3 regions of the Cytobacillus sp. FSL R5-0569 genome follow, and region 3 is predicted to be linked to each of the others. Evidence: riboswitches for the same ligand, from Rfam matches in the RefSeq annotation. Region 3 holds a riboswitch; each other region holds the start of a gene.

Region 1 (6,783 bases), 1.2 Mb from region 3:
GTCCGATGAAAGAATTCGGATTCACTGTAATTCTATTAAAAATGGGCTCGGCTAGTAGCGATTCTACATGTTCTTCTGGGATATGTGGAATAATCAAGTTCTGTGAATTACATGTTCTAATTTCACCTTGACCATATTGATCAGAGATTCGAACAAGTTCAAATACTTCATCAGCTGTTAAACGGCCGACAGGTACATTAAAACCGATGAACTTAAGCCCTGATTGTTTCTGATCATGGACGCCATAGAAATACCCTGCATTCCATTTCTTCACGGGTTCAACTCCTTTAGAAGGCAATTCCCCTGTATATTCTTCAAGTTTTTCTTTAAATTTCTCTACACCCCAGTCAGCAATTAAAAACTTTAATCTAGCACGATGACGTTTATCTCGATAACCGTAATCTCTAAATATTGTCGTTACGGCAATAGCAATCTGCAACACTTGCTCTTTTTCTACAAATATATCAACGGTTTCTGCCAGAAAAGGCTTAGCAGATAGGCCTCCCCCTACTTTTAAATGAAAGCCTTGTTTTACTTCACCATCAATGTTTTTTTCAGCCGGTGTAAAAGAGACACAGTTAATTTCTGCATTAGCGGCGTTGTGTAAGTTTGTACTGATAGACATCTTATATTTTCTTGGTAAATTCGAAAATTCCTCATTAAATTGAAAATACTCATACACTTCTTTGACAATATCTCTCGTATCAAATAATTCGTCAGGGTCGATGCCTGCAATCGGATTTCCGACTATATTCCTCGTTATATCCCCACATGCACCAGCACTGGAAAGGCCAACACTTTCTAGTCTTGTAAAAATATCAGGGATTTCCTCAATTGTTAACCAATGAAATTGAATCGCTTGTCGCGTCGTAATGTCGAAAATCCCGCGACCATAATCTTTGGCAATACCAGCAAGAATATTCGCTTGTTCCTTCGTTAAAATTCCTGAAGGTACATTTACGCGCATCATAAAATAACCTGCTTCTTTAGGCTTTTGCAAATACAAGCCTGCCCATTTGAAAAGATCCCATTGGTCTTTATGAATAGACGAGAAGCCATTCTTTGCATAATGTGGAATGTCTTCATAAATTTTCAGTCCATCTTTTTCGAGTTTAGCTATTTCGCTTTTGTTTAGTTTTTCATTATTTGACCAATGCTTTGAATAAGCCATTGCCTACAACTCCTTAATGATTTGTTGTTGTTGCAAAAACGATAGTATTTCAGTTATTGCTTCCTCAATTGATAACCGGTCGGACCTAATAGTTAAATCCGGATGTTTAGGAGGCTCATAAGGTGAATCGATTCCGGTGAAGTTTTTTATTTCACCTCTTCGCGCTTTCTCGTATAATTTCTTCGGGTCTCTTTTCTCACATTCTGCTAACGGGCAGTCAATAAATATTTCAAAAAATTCATTGGAAGCAAACTGTTCACGTACACAATCACGGTCTGCAGAAAATGGTGAGATGAATGCCGTAACAACAATTGTTCCACTATCAACAAACAGTTTAGCTACTTCCCCAATACGGCGGATATTTTCTGTACGATCTTTTTCAGTAAAGCCTAAGTCTGCATTTAGACCATGTCTGATATTATCTCCATCAAGCACATATTCCTTTATGCCCTTCTCAAATAGTTTGGCTGATAAGGCATTCGCTAAAGTTGATTTACCAGAACCTGATAATCCTGTAAACCATAATGTGCAACTGCTATGTTGCTGTTTACTACGGCGCTCGTCTTTTGTAATCACGGCATCATGCCAAGTAAGGTTACGATTCGTCATATTCATTCACCCTCTCGTAACCGTTGCATCTGACTTTAATCCGTTAATCAATACATCAATCACTTCTTTACGACTAAATGTGGAAGGTGGCTGTTCACCCTTACTTAATAGCTCTCGTACTTTTGTACCAGATAAAATTACACGATCTTCCATTTCATGAGGACAAGTTTTATCTGAAGCCATTCCCTCGCAACGGTGACAATAGAAACTATGTTCAAAGAACAACGGTGTAATACCCAGCTCTTCTTTCGTAAAGTCGTGGAAAATTTCTTGGGCATCGTATGTACCATAATAATTGCCAACACCAGCATGGTCTCGCCCAACAATAAAATGTGTACACCCAAAGTTTTTTCTAGCAATAGCGTGAAAGATGGCTTCCCTCGGCCCAGCATATCTCATTGCTGCTGGGTATACACCGAGGTGAACACGTTCACGAGGGAAATATTCTTTTAAAAGAATGCGATAACTTTCTAAACGAATAGTTGCCGGGATATCATCTGCTTTCGTTTCACCGACTAAAGGGTTCACAAATAAGCCATCGACAGTCTCAAGGGCGGCCTTTTGAATATACTCATGGGCACGATGAATCGGGTTACGTGTTTGAAAGCCAACAATCGATTGCCAACCTTTTTCTACAAACAAAGCCCTAGTGTCTTTTGGCTCTAACCAAACATCTGTAAAGTCTTTTTTCTCAGGTTTTCTTATAAGGGTGATCTCACCAGCTACGTAATGATTGCCTCTTTCAAAAAGTCGTTTCACACCTGGATGCGCATGGTCGTTAGTTTGATAAACATGATGTGCCTCTATCTCTAAATCTGGTCTAAACCATTCCGACACTGTGATGACTCCATAAGTTGTATTCTCGAAATCCAAGCGATATTGTTCCCCTTTATCGAGTTGTTCTGCAACCGATAGATCAACAGGTAATGTAATGGGAAGTGACCAAACCGTGCCATCACTTAATCTCATTTTTTTCACGACAGATTCATAATCTTCTTTGCCTAAGAAACCGGTTAGTGGGCTAAATAGGCCAATAGCAATCAACTCTAAATCACTTAATGCAATTCGGTCGATTGCGATTGTTTTTGTCACTTTAGCTAGATCGAATTGTGGTTCATATTTTTGAATTAATGTTCCTCCATGTGGACTAGGTAAGCTCATTTGTTTACTCCTTTTTATGAATTAGTATGCAAGCCGCATTCTGTTTTCGTTAAGCCTTGCCAACGACCCGCGCGGGAATCAGCGTCTTCATTTGTTGGTTGCGTGCAAGGAAAACACCCAATACTCGGATAGTTCACATCATGTAAAGCATTATAGGGTAATTGTTTTTCTTTGATATAATCCCAGACATCTTTCGTCCGCCAATGAATAAGTGGACAAATTTTGATGTTTGTGAATTTCTCATCCTTGTTCACAAAATTAGTATACTTTCTTGTGGGTGACTGTTCGCGCCTAAGACCTGAAATCCACGCTTTTTTTCCCACCATTGCTTCTTGTAAAGGTAGTATTTTACGTATTTGACAGCATTGATTCGGATCTTTTTTCCACAATGCCGACTCGTAACGAGCGGCTTGTTCATCTAATGTTAAATGAGGTTTTTTCATTTCAACTTGAAGCGCTGGAAAACGTTTTTTTATATCTTCAATCACTTGATAAGTTTCAGGAAAGTGTAAATCCGTATCAAGAAAAACCAACTTAGCCTCTCTTTTGATTTGCGTAATTAAGTCGATAAGGACGATGGCTTCGGCACCAAAACTAGAAGCATACACAATTTCATCCTCGTTGTACGTGTGATAGGCCCACTCTAGAACAGACAAAGCGCCTTTCGAGTGATCATCGGTAGTAAAGCTTGCAGAAATATCCTGCCAGTTCTCATAAGTAATCGCCTGTTGCATTTCATCCCTCCTTTTCCGATAAAAAAAGACGGCATTTCCCCATTGAAGGAAAATGTCCGCCTTTAGTTGTCTAATCAGCGAATGACTATTATTTTTTAAGAATCACCTCTTATACAAAAAACACCTTTTCAATAAGAAAAGGTGTGAGATAACGATTCATGACACCTTATCTTTCAAAATGAATCAACATTTTGCTGGAATTAGCACCTTGCATTAAGCAGGTTGCCGGGTTTCATCGGGCCAGTCCCTCCACCTCTCTGGATAAGAAAATATTGGATAAGATAAATCCTAACATACTATCAATAAAAGTCAATACAAAAATCTAATTTTTATGATTTGTCAGAATTATTTAATTGAAACTCATGAATATACATACACGTTAAGAAAAAGTTAATTTCTTCTGAGAGCGCTTCTCAAATATCCTCATAAAAGAAATAACGTTTTATAAAGGATGTAACTGCCGTTAATAATTAGTTAAAGATATAGTAAAAAACATGGTATGAGCTTCTCTTTTGATGGTCTCAATTGTTCTTTGAAATTAAAATCGAAAATAATCATATTAGGAGAATTATATACTGCATTTACAACTAAAAGATTTCCTCCAAAAGCTGCCCTTGAAAAATTAAAGACATAATACTTCTCACTTAGCTAAAAGTAAAATTCAATCTATCTTCATTCTCTTAAAGGAGGATTAATAAGAATAGAAGTTTTATCCCAACTTTTCTTGGGTTTTTGGAGCTAGGTGTAAGTCAGAACATTTACCAGCCTTCAAAATAAAGCTATCAGAATATTCAGGATATTTAATCTCTATTTTTTTTCCTAGCTTAATGACTTTATCCAAATCTACACCTGTTGAAATACCCATCTCTTCAAAACCATGAATAAGGTCTTCAGAGGAGATATTTCCAGTGGCGTTTGGTGCATAAGGGCAGCCACCTAGTCCAGCAATCGAGCTATCAAAATCCCGAACACCCATTTCATAGCCTGCTACGGCATTGGCAAAAGCCATACCTCTCGTATTATGCAAATGTAAGGATAAGGATAATTCTGGGAATTTACTAGTGAGATGCCCAATAATGCGCTTCACTTTTACCGGATTCGCCATCCCTGTTGTATCAGCTAACGATAACTGGTATATTCCCATATCTATATATCTTTTGCAAATCTCTTCAATTCTTACCAAAGGTACATCCCCTTCGTAAGGACATCCAAATATGACAGAAATGCTGCCTGATACACCCATAGAAGCTTCTGTTGCGCGTTTTAATAGAGGTTCAAAACCTTTCATTGCATCGAACGTTTTGCTATTAGCGTTACTGATACTGTGGGAATCTGTTGCTGAAAGCATTAGTTTTACTTTATCTACTTCTGCTTCAATCGCTCTTTCTAATCCTCGTAAATTTGGGACAAGCGCACGTAGTTTTACCCCTTGCTTGCGCTTTATTTTTTGCAGTACTTCAGCAGCGTCCGACAGCTGAGGAATCGCTTTTGGGTGAACAAAAGATGTGACCTCAATTTGCTTGAAACCGCAGCTAATCATTGAATTAATCAAATCGACCTTTTCTTCTGTAGGAATGATTTCTGCCAGACTTTGAAAGCCATCGCGGGGGCAAACTTCAGAAATAATGACCTCTTCTTTCAAATTCATGTTTTTCCCTCCTTAGATTACGTTATTTTCTTTTAAAATCTCAATTTCTTCATGATTATAATTAAGAATGCCAGAAAGGATTTCCTCATTGTTCTCTCCCAAATCTGGGCCTACATTACGAACAGCCCCAGGTGTCTCAGAGAATTTAGGGATGATACCAGGCATTTTTATTTTTCCTAGACGAGGGTGGTCAACCTCTATGATATTTTGTCGTTCTTTATAGTGAGTGTCTTCGAAGATATCTTTAATACTATATATTGGACTAATTGGGACCCCATAGTCATCTAGCAGATTCTGCAATTCTTCTCTATTAAATTGTTTCACCCAATCGGCAACAATTCCGTTTGTTTCCTCAAATCGGCTAAGGCGGGCGGCATTATTATGATATCGCTCATCTTCAAGCATATCTTCCCTGCCCATTGCAGCTGCTAAACGTTCAAATGTACGATCAGAGCTAGTGACAAGAGACATCCAGTGACCATCTTTTGTTTGAAATGTTCCTGCCGGACTGGAGTGTCCGCTCAAACCTGGCGTACGCTCTTTCACGATTTGCTTTTGATCATATTCCGCAATAAGAAATTCCATCATTCTAAACATAGATTCATATAATCCGATATCAATATATTGTCCTTCCCCTTGTTCTGCTGTATCACGATGATATAGACCTGTAACTGTTGCAAAAGCAACGTAAATACCCGTCACATAATCTGTTAATGAAAAAGACGGACTAATGGGAGGTCGATCCGTGTATCCATGTAAATAAGTAAATCCACTATAGGCAGTCGCTGGTGTACCAAATCCTGCTTTGCTGGCATTTGGACCTGTCTGACCATACCCTGTAACCCTTGTCATGATTAAGTTCGGATTCTCTTTCTTTAAATTTTCGTATCCAACCCCCCATTTTTCCAACGTTCCTGGTCTGAAGTTTTCTATTACTACATCTGACACTCTAACAAGCTTTCTTAAAATTTCTTTCCCTTCTTCTTTATGCAAATCTAAAGTAAGTGATTTTTTATTTCTTGCTAAAGCTGGCCACCTTAATGGTTCATCCTCACGAAAAGGACCCATGCCTCTTAATGTATCCCCTTTACCGGGAATCTCTACTTTAATAACCTCAGCTCCAAAATCCCCTAGTAATGTAGCGCCAAAAGGTGCCGCAATCATTGTAGACAAATCTAACACTCTCTTACCAGTTAGAGGGCCATATTTCTGTTTATTATTCATTACTTTTAACCTCTCTTCTGTTTAAAAAATATACTTTTATTTCAACTCCAACAAAACAAATAGTTTCTCAATATTTGTTTCCGTTTCTAAATGAGTAATAAAATCAATTATTTTATCCTGTTGATTGCTGCTGTAGACGGCAGATGTCAAGGTCTTAAATTTTTCTATCAATTCGCTTTCAGATAGTTTTTTACCCGGCCCGCCCTTTGCAATGTCTACACGTTCGCTATATATAT
Region 2 (6,783 bases), 270 kb from region 3:
AACCTCACCAGCAGCATTTAATGCTTCTATTTGCACTTCACCAGGTATTGGTTCATTAAAGTCATTTCTCTCTAATTCTTTTTTCGCTACCTCTAGGGTGATTTGTGCTTCTTCTGCCAGTATCTCTGCCGCTTCTTCAGGATTTTCTAATACCCATGTACGAGCTTTTTCATAAAGCTCAATTACTTTTTTCACTTGTTCAGGATACTTCTCAGCAAATTCGCTTCTCACATTTAATGTGCCATAAGTGTTAAAATCGATATTTCGATAAATAAATTCTGTGTCTGCTTCAAGTTCTAATTTAGCCATATGTGGATCTAAACCAGCCCAAGCGTCTACTTGCCCTGTTGTTAATGCCGTTCCACCGTCAGCATGTTGCAAGTTAACGATTTCAACATCCGCTGATGTTAATCCGGCTTCATTTAATGAGCGCAGTAAAAAGATATATGGATCTGTTCCAATCGTTGCTGCTACTTTCTTTCCCTTCAAGTCTTCAACTGATTTGATAGCTGATTCTTTCGGTGCAACTAATGCCGTCCATTCTGGTTTTGAGTATATATAGACTGATTCAATTGGAGCACCATTTGCTTTTGCAATTAATGCCGCTGCACCTGCAGTTGAGCCAAAATCAACACTGCTACTATTAAGAAACTCAAGTGCCTTATTACTCCCTTGACTGAGGACAAACTCAACATCAATATCATCTTCGGCAAACGCTTCTTCTGCCCAGCCGAATTTCTTTAAAACTACACTTGTTGGAGAATAATAGGCATAGTCTAAAACAATTTTTTCTGGTTTTCCTTCGCCATTACTATCATCAGTGCTTGCCTCACTATCCCCGCAAGCACTAATGAATCCAATTGATAAAACGACAATTAAAAATACGAACCATTTTTTCATCGATGACTCTCCTCAATCTCGGTTTTAAATTTCACAAGCAAAGGTTACAATAGAACCTCTTAATCTCTGTGCCTCTTTATATGTGCAGCGATTTTGTACCACTTCAAGTCCGGCTTCTTTTGCTATTTCAACTGCTTTTGGTGAAATGACACCTTCTTGTAGCCAGAAAACTTTCGGTTGGATTTCTACTGCCTCTTTCGCCACTTCTATCGCAGCTTCAGGGCTTCTAAATACTTGCACAATATCAATGGTAAAAGGAATGGATTTTAAATTTGGATATGCCTGTTCACCTAATACTTCTGTTTCTCTTGGATTAACTGGCACGATTTGATAACCTAATCTTTGCATTTTTCTTGCTAAACGGTAACTTGGTCTAGCAGGATTTCCACTTAATCCAACAACAGCTATCCTTTTTGCTCTTTGCAGTTCTTTGCCATCCACATCTTCTTTTAATGAGGATGATTGTAATGCCCATCGAATAACACCTTCATCATTTACTGCTGTTTCTCCTTTTTGTTCTCCCTTCGAAGAAATACCAGTCGCTTCATAGAAGGCTTGATCTAAGTCATTGGTTAAATCTCTAACCGATTCAATCCCAACTGATAAACGTATGAGTTCCTCACTTACACCGCTTTTAATTAAATCTTCTGCACTTAACTGTTGATGTGTGGTTGAAGCCGGATGAATAATGAGTGACTTCGCATCACCTACATTGGCTACATGAGACCACAATGCAATTGTATCTATCACTTTTTTACCTGCATCTCGGCCACCTTTAATACCGAAGTTCACAATGGAACCGAAGCCAGTGTTTAAATATTTCTTCGCGAGTTCATGCGCTGGATGCTCTGCTAAACCTGGATATGCGACCCAATCGACAGCTGGATGAGCGTTTAAGAAATGGGCTATCTTCGCTGCATTTTCCGTATGTTTCTCTATACGTAAATGGAGTGTTTCCAATCCTTGGAGTAAAAGAAATGCACTATGTGGGCTTAATGATGACCCAAAATCGCGCAGCAACTGAACACGAAGTTTTGTACTGAAAGCGAGTGTACCAAACTCATTCGCATAAACAATACCGTTATAACTTGGATCTGGCTGAGTAAAACCAGGAAACTTATCATGATTCCAATTAAATCGTCCGCCATCAACTACAAGTCCGCCAATTGTTGTTCCATGACCACCAATCCATTTTGTTGCCGAATGAATGACAATATCTGCTCCCCATTGGATTGGTTTGCAAAGATAAGGTGAAGCGAAAGTATTATCAATAATAAGAGGAATATCATTATCATGAGCAATATTTGCAACTGCCTCTACATCTAGGACATGAAGACTTGGGTTCCCAATAATCTCTCCATATAAAGCCTTAGTTTTTGGCGTAATCGCTTTACGGTAATTCTCAGGGTCAGATCCATCAACAAAATGAACTTTAATCCCATATTTCGGAAGTGTTATGGCAAAAAGATTATATGTTCCACCATAAAGGTTCGACGCTGCAACAATCTCATCACCCGCTTGGGCAATATTCATAATTGAAAGAGCTATAGCTGCCATTCCAGATGAAGTCGCTACTGCCGCTACCCCATCTTCTAATAAAGCAATACGTTTTTCTAATACATCTACCGTTGGATTACCGATTCGTGAATAGATATTTCCCGTCTCATCTAATGAAAATAGGCTTTGCGCATGGTCTGTATTATGAAAAACATATGAACTTGTTTGATAAATAGGAACTGCACGAGATCCCGTTGTCGGGTCTGGTGATTGACCTCCATGTAATAAAATCGTCTCATCATCATAAGTGTTAAATTGATTCGTCATTATATACTCTCCTCTACTTTTTAGTCGGATGATTAAAATAAATAACCCCCTCTTCATAAGAAGAGGGGGTTGCCTCATCTTATCTTCCAGACATTTACTGCCTGCAGGATTTAGCACCTTTTCAAGCAATTGCTTGAAGGTTGCCGGACTTCATAGGGCCTGATCCCTCCGTCACTCTCGATAAGAAATATTTTATTTTTTAAAGCGTTAATACTTTAATTACAAATAGAATTATATCCAAAAAATGATTTGTCGTCAATATGAAATCTGAATATATTTTATATTCCAATAAAATATTAGCTCTATCACATAAAAAGCCCTTCTACCTAGAAGAGGCAGAAGGGCTTTGAATTAACGAGCTCACCTTCTCCTTATCTTTGGATAATATCCTCTGAAATTAGCACCATACAAAAGATTGCTGGTTGCCGAGGCTTCTCTGGGTCAGTCCCTCCGCCTCTCTGGATAAGAAGTTCATATTTATTTGTTTAACATCATATACCCTTTTATAGGGAATCGTCAATAACATTTTGAAAATTTATTTATTTTCATCCTGGATAAGCGTCAAAAAGTGATACAGTATCTTAGCTGTTAACCCCCATATCACATGACCTTTATAAGTATAAAAAATTTCTTGCATCCTCCGCGTTTGCCATTTATATTTTTCCCCATTAGGAATGAGATGATAGGGAAAGCTACTATTAGGCTCTGGCTTCATCTCAATATAATGAATAGATGGTCCCTCTTTCAAAAAATAAGCAAGTGGTACTGTGAAAATTTGATCCACTTCCTCTGGATTTAGCTTAAGATCACTGATGCTCTCTATTGTGCCTACAAACGGATAAATCACTGTATCATAAGGTGTCACTACATAATCAAGTTCTGAAAAAACAGAGACTTCTCCAATTGGGATACCTAACTCTTCACTGGTCTCCCTTTTTGCCGTCTCTATTAAATCCACATCGTCTTGATCCATTTTCCCCCCAGGAAAGCAAATTTCCCCTGGCTGTCTTCTCATAGATAAAGACCGTACTTCAAACAAAATATGTATTTCTCCATCTTTTTCTATTAGGGGAAGAAGAACAGCGAATTTAACCAATCTGGAGCTACCCAATATATCTGATTGACGATGCTGTATCTCTGATCTTATTTCTTCCAAATCCATGTTAATTACCTCCAAACCACACGACTTAAATCTTTATTTCACTTTCTGCAATCTATCAATCATCCCCATTGTGCAGACATTTAAATCTAAGCCTATTAGCTTCTTATCCTCTGCACTAAGTTCAACATCGTGCGCTGTTAATAAATAATGTTTTACTTGTTCCAACAATTCCGATTGTATGGCTTCTTGCATTTTTATTATGTCATTTCCTTGGAGAAAAACGTCATCTGCAACTGAAGTAAATATAGGTAACCAATAACGAATTTGAGTAAAAACATCCTTTGGTTCAGGGCCCTCACCATAATGCCCAAAAAAGATATGTTGTGGTTGAAGTGATTCGATTTTTTCAACAGAAGATAACATCGCCTCTGGATCAAATTGATTAGGAGAAGTCGATGGCAGAACTAATGGATAACCTTTTCTTGCTATGTTAGGATAAAATACGCCAATTGTATCGCCAGTAAAGAAGCCATTACTTTTCGAATCATGGATTGAAAAGTGGTGCTTTGCATGGCCAGGGGTATCATAGAAAGTTAACAAACGCCCACCGATATCCAATGATTGTCCCTCTTCCATCGCGACTAATCTCTTCTCATCAATTGGCACAATCGGATTAAATAGTTGATCAAAATCATCGCCATATACCATTCTAGCACCAGCAATTAATTTACTAGGGTCAGCTAAATGCCGTTTACCTCTTGGATGAACATATACTTTTGCTTCTGGACATTGTTCTAAGAACAAACCAGTTCCCCCAGCATGGTCTAAATGTACATGAGTGACAATAATATGCTTGATGTCTTCAAGGTTAATGTTCAATTCCTGCATTCCTTCTATAAGATGGGGAATCGAAGGACTAGCACTTGTTTCAATCACTGTTAATTCTTCAGCACCTAATATATACGCCCCCGTACGCTCAGGTGTTTGTAAATCCATTAAATCAATCAATTGAATATCATTACCTAAATCTTGAATTTTGTGCAAAGGAAACCCCTCCATATTACTCTTTATGAAAATTATGACATAAGTAGATGAAGAGAGCTACTTAAAAGAATTACAGATAAAAGTGCTCAAATCTACATAGTGCTAAGTCAGTTGAGCAAAAAAAAACACAGCATCAATCGCTGTGATATAACTAAAAAGCTCGATTGCTTTGTTCTCATCATTTTTCAAAACCTGCCTCCGAAACGCTCGTAAGTAAGCTATTACACTTCAGAACTTAGTTGCGAACCTTTCAAAACAGGCTCTCATTAAGCCAACTTTTCCTTCTGTTCTTGTTCTTTAAAAAAGCCTTTCATCGCATGGAATACATCAGCCTTCTGCTTTAAAATATAATAACGGAACAAATCATTTTTTATATTTTTGTATGCTGACATTAAAGTGGAATGGCGGTTATATTGATTCACTTCCCCGTAGCCAAACATACTTGATACTTTCATTAACTCTTCAACAAGTTTTACACATCTTGCATTATCTGAAGTTAAATTATCCCCATCTGAGAAATGGAATGGATATATATTATATCTGACTGGGTTATACTTTTGATCAATTAACTCCAATGCTTTACGATAAGCAGACGAACAGATTGTGCCGCCACTTTCTCCTTTAGAAAAGAAATCTTCTTCTGATACTACCTTTGCTTCTGTATGATGCGCAATAAATTCAATTTCTACCGTTTCATATTTCGTTCGTAAAAACCGAGTCATCCAAAAGAAGAAACTTCTCGCCATATATTTCTCCCAGATACCCATCGATCCACTTGTATCCATCATTGCTAGCACAACTGCTTTCGATTCAGGCTTCACGACTTCATTCCAAGTCTTGAACTTTAAGTCTTCTTGATAAATGGGGTGAAAAGCTGATTTCCCGTGCATCGCATTTCGCTTAAAAGCTGACATCATTGTTCTCTTTTTATCTATATTCCCCATAAGACCAGTTTTGCGAATATCATTAAATTCAATATTCTCAACGACAATTTGATCTTGTTCCTTTTTCTTTAAGTTCGGTAGCTCCAATTGTTTAAATAACGCTTCCTCAATTTCCATTAAAGAGACTTCTGCTTCAAAGTAATCCTCACCCGCTTGATCCCCTGCACCTTGCCCTTTACCTTGCCCTTTCTGACCTGACCCATCTCTCGCTACTACATCACCAACTTGACTATCGCCATCACCTTGACCGACATGCTTATTCTTATCATAATTGTAGCGAATTTTATATTCATCTAAGGAACGAATCGGTATTTTAACGACATCACGACCATTGGACATGACAATGTTTTCTTCTGTAATCAGGTCAGGTAAATTGTTTCTGATGGCATCCTGTACTTTTTCTTGATGGCGTTGTTGATCATCATGCCCTTTACGATGGAGGGACCAATCTTCCTGTGACACGACAAACTGATGGTTTTGATTTTTTTCGGTCATTCTCATTTGCCCTCCTTTTTTGTTTATAAAAAACTTTAAGGATTTTACGGAATTCATTCACATATCCCACCCAAAAACATACAATATGACGAGTGTCCATTGCTAACCTGAAAATATTTACTTATAGCTAGGTTCAAAAAATGTTGATTACTCTATCCTATGCTTTAAAACAGAATTATTTACATATTATTTAGACAATTATTAAAGTTGGGCGATTACTATCTATCATCCATCGTTCAACTAATACAAAATTGAATATAATGAAAAAAGCAATGGGGTCCATTGCTTTTTTCATTGTTTGTAGCTTTTATGATTTTCGCTTACCGACTTCCTGTTTAGGGTCAGGTGTTTTTTGCATTTCTTTCAATTCTTCTTTCGATTTCATTTGTTCCATTTCTTTTCCAAGAGTTTCTATTTCTTCTTCATTGCTTGCCATTGAGCTATTTTCCGGTACTTTTTCTTCTTTTGACATAT
Region 3 (6,783 bases):
CTGAAGGGACCGGGAATGCCTGATTCAAGCCATTTTCTTCGGTTAACTGTCTAGCGATAGCTAAGGTTTTTTCTTTTTCCATGGCAACAGAACCATATGGAGAAGGAAATAAAGAGAAATCTGCGCCTGCTAAGCGAGTAAGATTACCGAGTAATAAATCAGGAGCCACACCATAGAAGTTTGAAGAAGTATAGGCCCCACTATATGCAGGATGTGCCATGATAGGTAACTGCACTTCATTGTTTTCAGCTAGTGTTTGGAGCATATCTAGACCGTAAGTGTGAACATTGAATAATAATGCATCCGCCCCTAATTCGCTCGCATGTTTTGCTTTATCTACTAAATCCATTGTTCTCCCAGATAAATTGACTGCATAAAGTGTCCTTTTTCCAGTCTTTTCATAGACTTCATCTAGTATTTCTTTACCTGCGATAATTCGGTCTTCAAAAGAGATGTTGACATCAAAAAGAATTTCATCATCTTTTACAATATCAACGCCTCCCATAGCCTGGTCTCTTAACTGTTCTCTTAAAAAGTGAATATCCCTGCCGATAATGCCTTTAAATATACTCATAAGTAATGGGCGGTCTTGAATATTTAGTTTCGATCTTATATTTTTTATACCGAATTTTGGTCCAGGAAAACGGGAAAGATCCTCATTATCAAATTCCAGATTTAATAATTTTACTTCACCATCTAGAGATAACTTTCCAAATACAGTTGTTAAGATTGCTGGAATATCAAATGTGAAATTATATGTAGGGTAGGCGATACTAATTTCGCACCTTACTTCACCGAATCGATTGGGATGTTCATCATCATAAAATTCTTGTAGTGCAGTGACTCTGCCTTTATGTTTTAGTAATTGTTTTTGCTCAAGTAATGGTAACGCTGTCCACGAGCCTATCGTTAATCCTAAAGCGATATCCTCTGCTTTTTTCTCTAATGAACCGGGTCTTGCGTATACTTGATAAGTTGCAATTACATCTCCCATATGAGAACCCTCCCTGATGATTTCGAATTGACATTGACAATAAAAAACCCTCTTCTTAATCAATAAGAAGAGGGTTAGTTCGCAGTGATAGAACCTTCTCCTTATCTGTCAGCATGATTGCTGCAAGAATTAGCACCGTGTTCATTTAGAATCGGTTGCCGGGCTTCATCGGGCTCGTCCCTCCGCCTGCTCTTGATAAGAAAATTTATGATTATCGTTTTAAATTTTTGCACAATTTTATTATGTCACCAGGTGTTTTATCTGTCAACAGAGAATTTTTTACGTTATATGACAAAATTCTTTTAACCTTAAAAAGATGAAAAGTTTTAAAAAAAAGATTGACACTTTTTTATAAACGGTGCTAGTATTTGCTCAAGATATTTCAAAAAATGAATCTTTTATACTCTTATCAAGAGCAGGTGGAGGGAAATATGGCCCGATGAAACCCAGCAACCGACCGTAATATCGTTGTGAAACGAGGCGCAGCTAGAGAATTTCTGCGCCTAATGTAAGGCACGGTGCTAATTCCATTCAGAAGTTATTCTGAAAGATGAGAGGCAAAATCGTAATGACGAATGCCTCTTTCTGTAAAGGAAAGGGGCATTTTTGTTTCTGTAATGACAAAGCAGGTCCGACTACATCTCTTCATGTAGTCACCCCTGTTTTGTGCCACAGATAAATAAAGAAATAAGGGGGAAGAGATATGGCTGTTTTAGATAATATAGGTTATCGCGCTTTGACAGAGGAATCAGCGTGTGAATACGTGAAGAGTTTAAAACTGTTTTTACCGGATGAAAAAATGACGGTGGAAGAGATTGGTGATGGTAATTTGAATTATGTTTACCGTATTACTTCTAATCATAAAAGTGTAATTATTAAGCAAGCACTCCCTTATGCAAAAGTAGTCGGAGAAAGCTGGCCTCTAACACTTAAACGTGCAAAACTGGAGGCAGAAGTGCTTAAGAAGCATGGTGAATTCGTTCCTCACCTCCTCCCAGCAGTACTAGCATCAGATGAAGAACTAGCATTAACTGTGATGGAGGATCTTTCCCATTTGACAATTGTAAGAGACGGATTGATTCAAGGGGATCATTATCCGAATTTATCAGCTCATATTGGTGAGTACTTAGCAAAGACATTGTTTTCAACTTCAGATTTTGCTCTTCATCCGTTTGAGAAAAAGAAATTGGTCGCTAAATTTTCAAATCCTGAACTATGTAAAATCACTGAGGATTTAGTATTCACCGATCCATTTTTTGATGTGGAAACGAATGATTTTGAAGCTGAGTTGGCTGAAGTGGTTCAGCAACTATGGGCTAATGACAAGTTGAAACTTGAAGTAGCCAAAATAAAATATGCTTTTCTCACAGAAGCAGAGAGCTTACTACATGGTGACCTACATACAGGGAGTATATTTGCGAGTAAGAGTGAGACGAAGGTGATCGATCCTGAGTTCGGCTTTTATGGTCCGATTGGATTTGATGTCGGTCAATATATTGCCCATCTCATTTTCCAAGTACTTGTACGAAACGAAAACGATAGAATCGTTATTCTTCAACAGATAGAAGAAGTATGGGATGTGTTTTCTCAATATTTTTCAGAAGCTTGGCAAAATTCTGTTGTTAATCCTTTTACGAAAGTACCAGGCGCTCTAGAGTCTTTTCTAGCTAAAGTATTTAAAGATGCTATCGGAGTAGTAGGGTGTGAATTAATTCGGAGAACAATCGGATTGTCGCATGTGAAGGATCTTGATGGAATAGAAGATAGGTCAATTAGATTATATGTGAAGAAGGCAACGATTCAATTAGGTTCATCCTTGATTATTAATCGCAAAAACATAGTAACAATCTCGCAACTTCTTAAGGAACTGGAGGCGTATACATCATGAGTATACCAACACCAATTGAATGGCAAGAAGGTAGATTGAAAATTCTTGATCAAACCTTATTACCCCATCAAACAAGATGGATAGAACTCGAAACCATTGAAGATGTCTTTGAGGCAATTATTCAGTTGAAAGTAAGAGGGGCGCCAGCTATTGGAATTACTGCTGCTTATGGTTTAGCGATTGCTGCAAAAAAATACGAAGGGGTCGACATTGAAACTTTCCATCTTAGAATTCATGAAGATTATCTTTATCTAGCGGGCTCTAGACCGACAGCTGTTAATTTGTTCTGGGCTTTGGATCGAATGATGAAAGTAATAGAAACGCTGTATTCAACAGAGGAGACAATTATCAGTTTGGAGCAAGAAGCAAAGAAAATACATCAAGAAGACGAGGAGATTTGTCGGCAAATTGGTGAAAATGCACTAAGTCTATTGAATGGAAGGAAAAAGGTATTAACGATTTGCAATGCGGGAACGATTGCTACGGGAAAATATGGTACAGCGCTAGCGCCGTTTCATTTAGGCAAGGAGAAGGGTGTTGACTTTCAAGTATATGCTTGTGAAACGAGACCGGTTCTTCAGGGAGCGCGCCTAACTGCTTGGGAGCTTCAACAGTCCAATGTGGATGTGACGGTCATTACTGATAATATGGCTGCTCATACCATAGCAACCAAGGGGATTGAAGCGATTATAGTCGGGGCCGATCGTATTGCCAGCAATGGAGATACAGCGAATAAAATCGGTACATGGCAACTAGCTATTTTAGCAAACTATTTTCAAATTCCTTTCTATGTAGCTGCGCCATTGTCGACATTTGACTTTTCTATCGCATCAGGGGCAGATATTCCGATTGAGGAGAGGTTGGCAGAAGAGGTGACTCATATTGGGCCAAACCAGATCACACCAGAAGGAACGAAAGTGTTTAATCCGGCGTTTGATGTGACAACGGCTAATTTAATTACTGCAATTATTACTGAAAAAGGCATTTTTAAAGCTGATCGAAACAAATTGGCACAATTGAATAAAGCAGAAGAGGGAGTTAGGGCATGAAGAACAATCGTATACTATTAGCGTTTCTTATTATTTTTATTTTAATTTTGGCAGGCTGCCAGCCAAAAGGAAGCAATTCAAGTAGTGAAGCAACTGCATCAACTAAAGAGAATAGTGTACATCCGTTAGCTAATAAAAAGATCGCACTAATCATGCAAATTAATTTAGGAACTTTTTCTGCACAATATATTGAAGGGGTAAAAGAGCAGGTAGAAAAGTTTGGTGGAACCGTTCAAGTATTTACTTCTGAAGGTGACTTAGCAAAAATGGCTTCCAATTTAGATGCAGCGATTAATCAAAAATTTGATGGGATATTAATTGATCATGGAACGAAGGAAGCGTTAACGCAAGGAGTAGAAAAAGCGGCTGCACAAAATATACCTGTAGTGGTCTTTGATGCTGATATTGCAGTGAAAGATGTAACTGTACTTCAACAAGGCGATGAAGAAATGGCGAAGTTGACATTAACCAAGCTTGCTGCAGATGCAGGAGGGAAAGCAAATATTGTTAAGATTTGGGTAGCTGGATTTGCACCGATGGAAAGAAGACAAGTAGCTTATGAACAATTTTTAAAAGAGAATACAGATATTAAGGAAGTAGCAGCATTTGGTGCTGCCACCGATAATACAGCATTAGATACTCAAGCACAAATGGAAGCAATCCTAAAACAATATCCAAATGAAGGTGAAATAACAGCAGTTTGGGCAGCGTGGGATGAGTTTGCTAAAGGAGCTGTCAGAGCGCTAGAGCAGGCAGGAAGAGAAGATATTAAAGTCTACGGGATTGATATGAGTGACGAAGACCTGCAACTGATACAAAAAGAAAACAGTTCATGGGAAGCGACAGCTGCCGTTGATCCAAAAGATATTGGTCGTATTCAAGTTCGATATTTGTACCAAAAATTAAACGGTGATTCGCCTAAAGAAAAAGTTATCCTTGATCCTGTTTTTGTAGAGAAAAGTCAATTACCTGATGAGGCAATTACAACAAACGAACTGCATGAATATATAGATGGTTGGGGAGAAAGTGAACAAGGCTATACGGAAGAATTAAAAGCACTTGAGGGCAATTGAATGAAATGTTTTGTAGCTAGTCAACCGACTTTTAGAGAGTCGGTTTTTGTATCTATGAAGGAGGTCTCCTTTAAGTGAGTGAAGTTGTTTTGGAAATGAAAAAGATTAGTAAGAGTTTTGGAAAAGTTACGGCATTAAAGAACGGGGAGTTAGTGGTTCATAAAGGAGAAATACATGCCTTGCTTGGAGCAAATGGAGCTGGGAAAAGTACATTAATGAAAATTCTCTCTGGGGTATATAGACAAGACCAAGGAGAAATTTTGATTAACCACGAAAAAGCAACTTTTCAACACCCTAGTGACGCGAAAGAAAAAGGAATATTTTGCGTTTATCAGGAGGTTGATACAGCCATTGTTCCACAGCTTACTGTAGCGGAAAATATTATGCTTGATCGCTTTTCACAAGAGAAAGGGTGGTACTTCTCTCGTAAGGATCTACATCGTCAGGCACAGGAAGCATTAACATTACTCGAGGTGAATGATATTGAGCTAAATCAAGCAGCTTCAAATCTAAGTCTTGCTAAAAAGCAATTGGTTCTCATAGCTCGGGCGTTAGTGCAAACGACTAAAGTCATTATTTTTGATGAGCCAACCGCTCCATTATCACATATAGAAGCAGAGAAATTATTTCATGTAATTAGGCAACTGAGAGTAAAGGGAATTGGTTGTATTTTTATTACACATCGATTACCTGAAGTATTCGCCATTGCAGATGTGGTAACGGTTATGAGAGACGGATGTCGGATTTCAACCGTACCAATTGCTCAGATAACGCAGGAAATGGTAATTGAACAAATGCTTGGAGAAGTATGGCATGAGGAAAGAAACGTTATGCACAGTTATAAACGAGGGGAAGAGGTTTTAGCACTTAAGAATATCAATCTAGGAAAGTTACAAAATATTAGTTTAAATGTATATGAAGGTGAAGTTGTAGGAATTGCGGGCTTGGTAGGTGCTGGAAAAACAGAACTAGCGAAAACAATATTTGGAAATACACCAGCCACTTCAGGAGAAATCAGAGTCTCTGGTAAGAAGATACAGGTGAAGCATCCAAAAACAGCTATTGCTTGTGGTATCACTCATATTCCTGAAGAAAGGCGGAAAGAAGGTCTATTCATTAATGAAACGATATCGAAGAATGTAACTTTCCCACAGCTGAAAAAGTACGTAAAAGGGGGTTTTATTAACAGAAAGGCTGAGAGAAAAGCTACTGAAGAAGTGATTTCAACTTTGCAGGTGAAAGCAAATGATGTGGACGTAGAGGTGAATCATTTAAGTGGGGGAAATCAGCAAAAGATCGTTATCGGTAAGTGGTTATCAAGTGAAGCGAAGGTTTATTTATTTGATGAGCCTACTAAAGGCGTGGACATCGGTGCGAAAAGAGAGATTCTTAAACTAATTCAACAGCTTGCAAAGGAAGGCAAGGCCATTTTGTATTTTAGTAGTGAAATCCAAGAATTATTAACAGTTTGCCATAGAGTATTAGTGATGTATGATGGCAAAATCGTGAAAGAATTTACGCAAAAAGAGGCAACGCAAGAAAAGATTCTGTTATATGCAAGTGGTGGAAAGGAAGTCAATCATGAAGGACCAATTGATCGCATTTCTATTTAAATACGGGGCAATTACTTTACTTATTCTTATTATTTTTTATTTTACAAGTGTGAGCCCATTCTTTTTAACCTATGATAATTTTTCGGATATATTACGTTCCATTTCGATTGTCACTGTGCTCGCGCTCGGGGTCACATTTACATTAGTAGTTGACGGTTTTGATTTA

What was found. Region 3 has a riboswitch for S-adenosylmethionine ahead of MKX78_RS05940 (2,3-diketo-5-methylthiopentyl-1-phosphate enolase). Riboswitches for the same ligand answer to the same signal wherever they lie in the genome.
Region 1: another riboswitch for S-adenosylmethionine. It lies ahead of MKX78_RS11940 (phosphoadenylyl-sulfate reductase); the one in region 3 lies ahead of MKX78_RS05940 (2,3-diketo-5-methylthiopentyl-1-phosphate enolase).
Region 2: another riboswitch for S-adenosylmethionine. It lies ahead of MKX78_RS07335 (PLP-dependent aspartate aminotransferase family protein); the one in region 3 lies ahead of MKX78_RS05940 (2,3-diketo-5-methylthiopentyl-1-phosphate enolase).

The regions. Positions count from the first base shown of each region.
Region 1 covers NZ_JBBOWW010000001.1:2,305,334-2,312,116, forward strand. Annotated here, with positions in the region: gene MKX78_RS11925 (nitrite/sulfite reductase) at 1-1,171, opposite strand, end outside; gene cysC (adenylyl-sulfate kinase) at 1,175-1,780, opposite strand; gene sat (sulfate adenylyltransferase) at 1,787-2,941, opposite strand; gene MKX78_RS11940 (phosphoadenylyl-sulfate reductase) at 2,956-3,675, opposite strand; SAM riboswitch class I at 3,839-3,943, opposite strand; gene MKX78_RS11945 (hydroxymethylglutaryl-CoA lyase) at 4,385-5,323, opposite strand; gene MKX78_RS11950 (CaiB/BaiF CoA transferase family protein) at 5,336-6,547, opposite strand; gene MKX78_RS11955 (MmgE/PrpD family protein) at 6,584-6,783, opposite strand, start outside.
Region 2 covers NZ_JBBOWW010000001.1:1,401,462-1,408,244, reverse strand. Annotated here, with positions in the region: gene MKX78_RS07340 (aliphatic sulfonate ABC transporter substrate-binding protein) at 1-900, opposite strand, end outside; gene MKX78_RS07335 (PLP-dependent aspartate aminotransferase family protein) at 925-2,724, opposite strand; SAM riboswitch class I at 2,801-2,911, opposite strand; SAM riboswitch class I at 3,093-3,193, opposite strand; gene MKX78_RS07330 (NUDIX hydrolase) at 3,260-3,886, opposite strand; gene MKX78_RS07325 (MBL fold metallo-hydrolase) at 3,920-4,870, opposite strand; gene yhbH (sporulation protein YhbH) at 5,137-6,309, opposite strand; gene MKX78_RS07315 (hypothetical protein) at 6,617-6,781, opposite strand.
Region 3 covers NZ_JBBOWW010000001.1:1,126,881-1,133,663, forward strand. Annotated here, with positions in the region: gene MKX78_RS05940 (2,3-diketo-5-methylthiopentyl-1-phosphate enolase) at 1-994, opposite strand, end outside; SAM riboswitch class I at 1,093-1,196, opposite strand; SAM riboswitch class I at 1,398-1,551, shown strand; gene mtnK (S-methyl-5-thioribose kinase) at 1,698-2,882, shown strand; gene mtnA (S-methyl-5-thioribose-1-phosphate isomerase) at 2,879-3,931, shown strand; gene MKX78_RS05955 (sugar ABC transporter substrate-binding protein) at 3,928-5,004, shown strand; gene MKX78_RS05960 (sugar ABC transporter ATP-binding protein) at 5,079-6,617, shown strand; gene MKX78_RS05965 (ABC transporter permease) at 6,586-6,783, shown strand, end outside.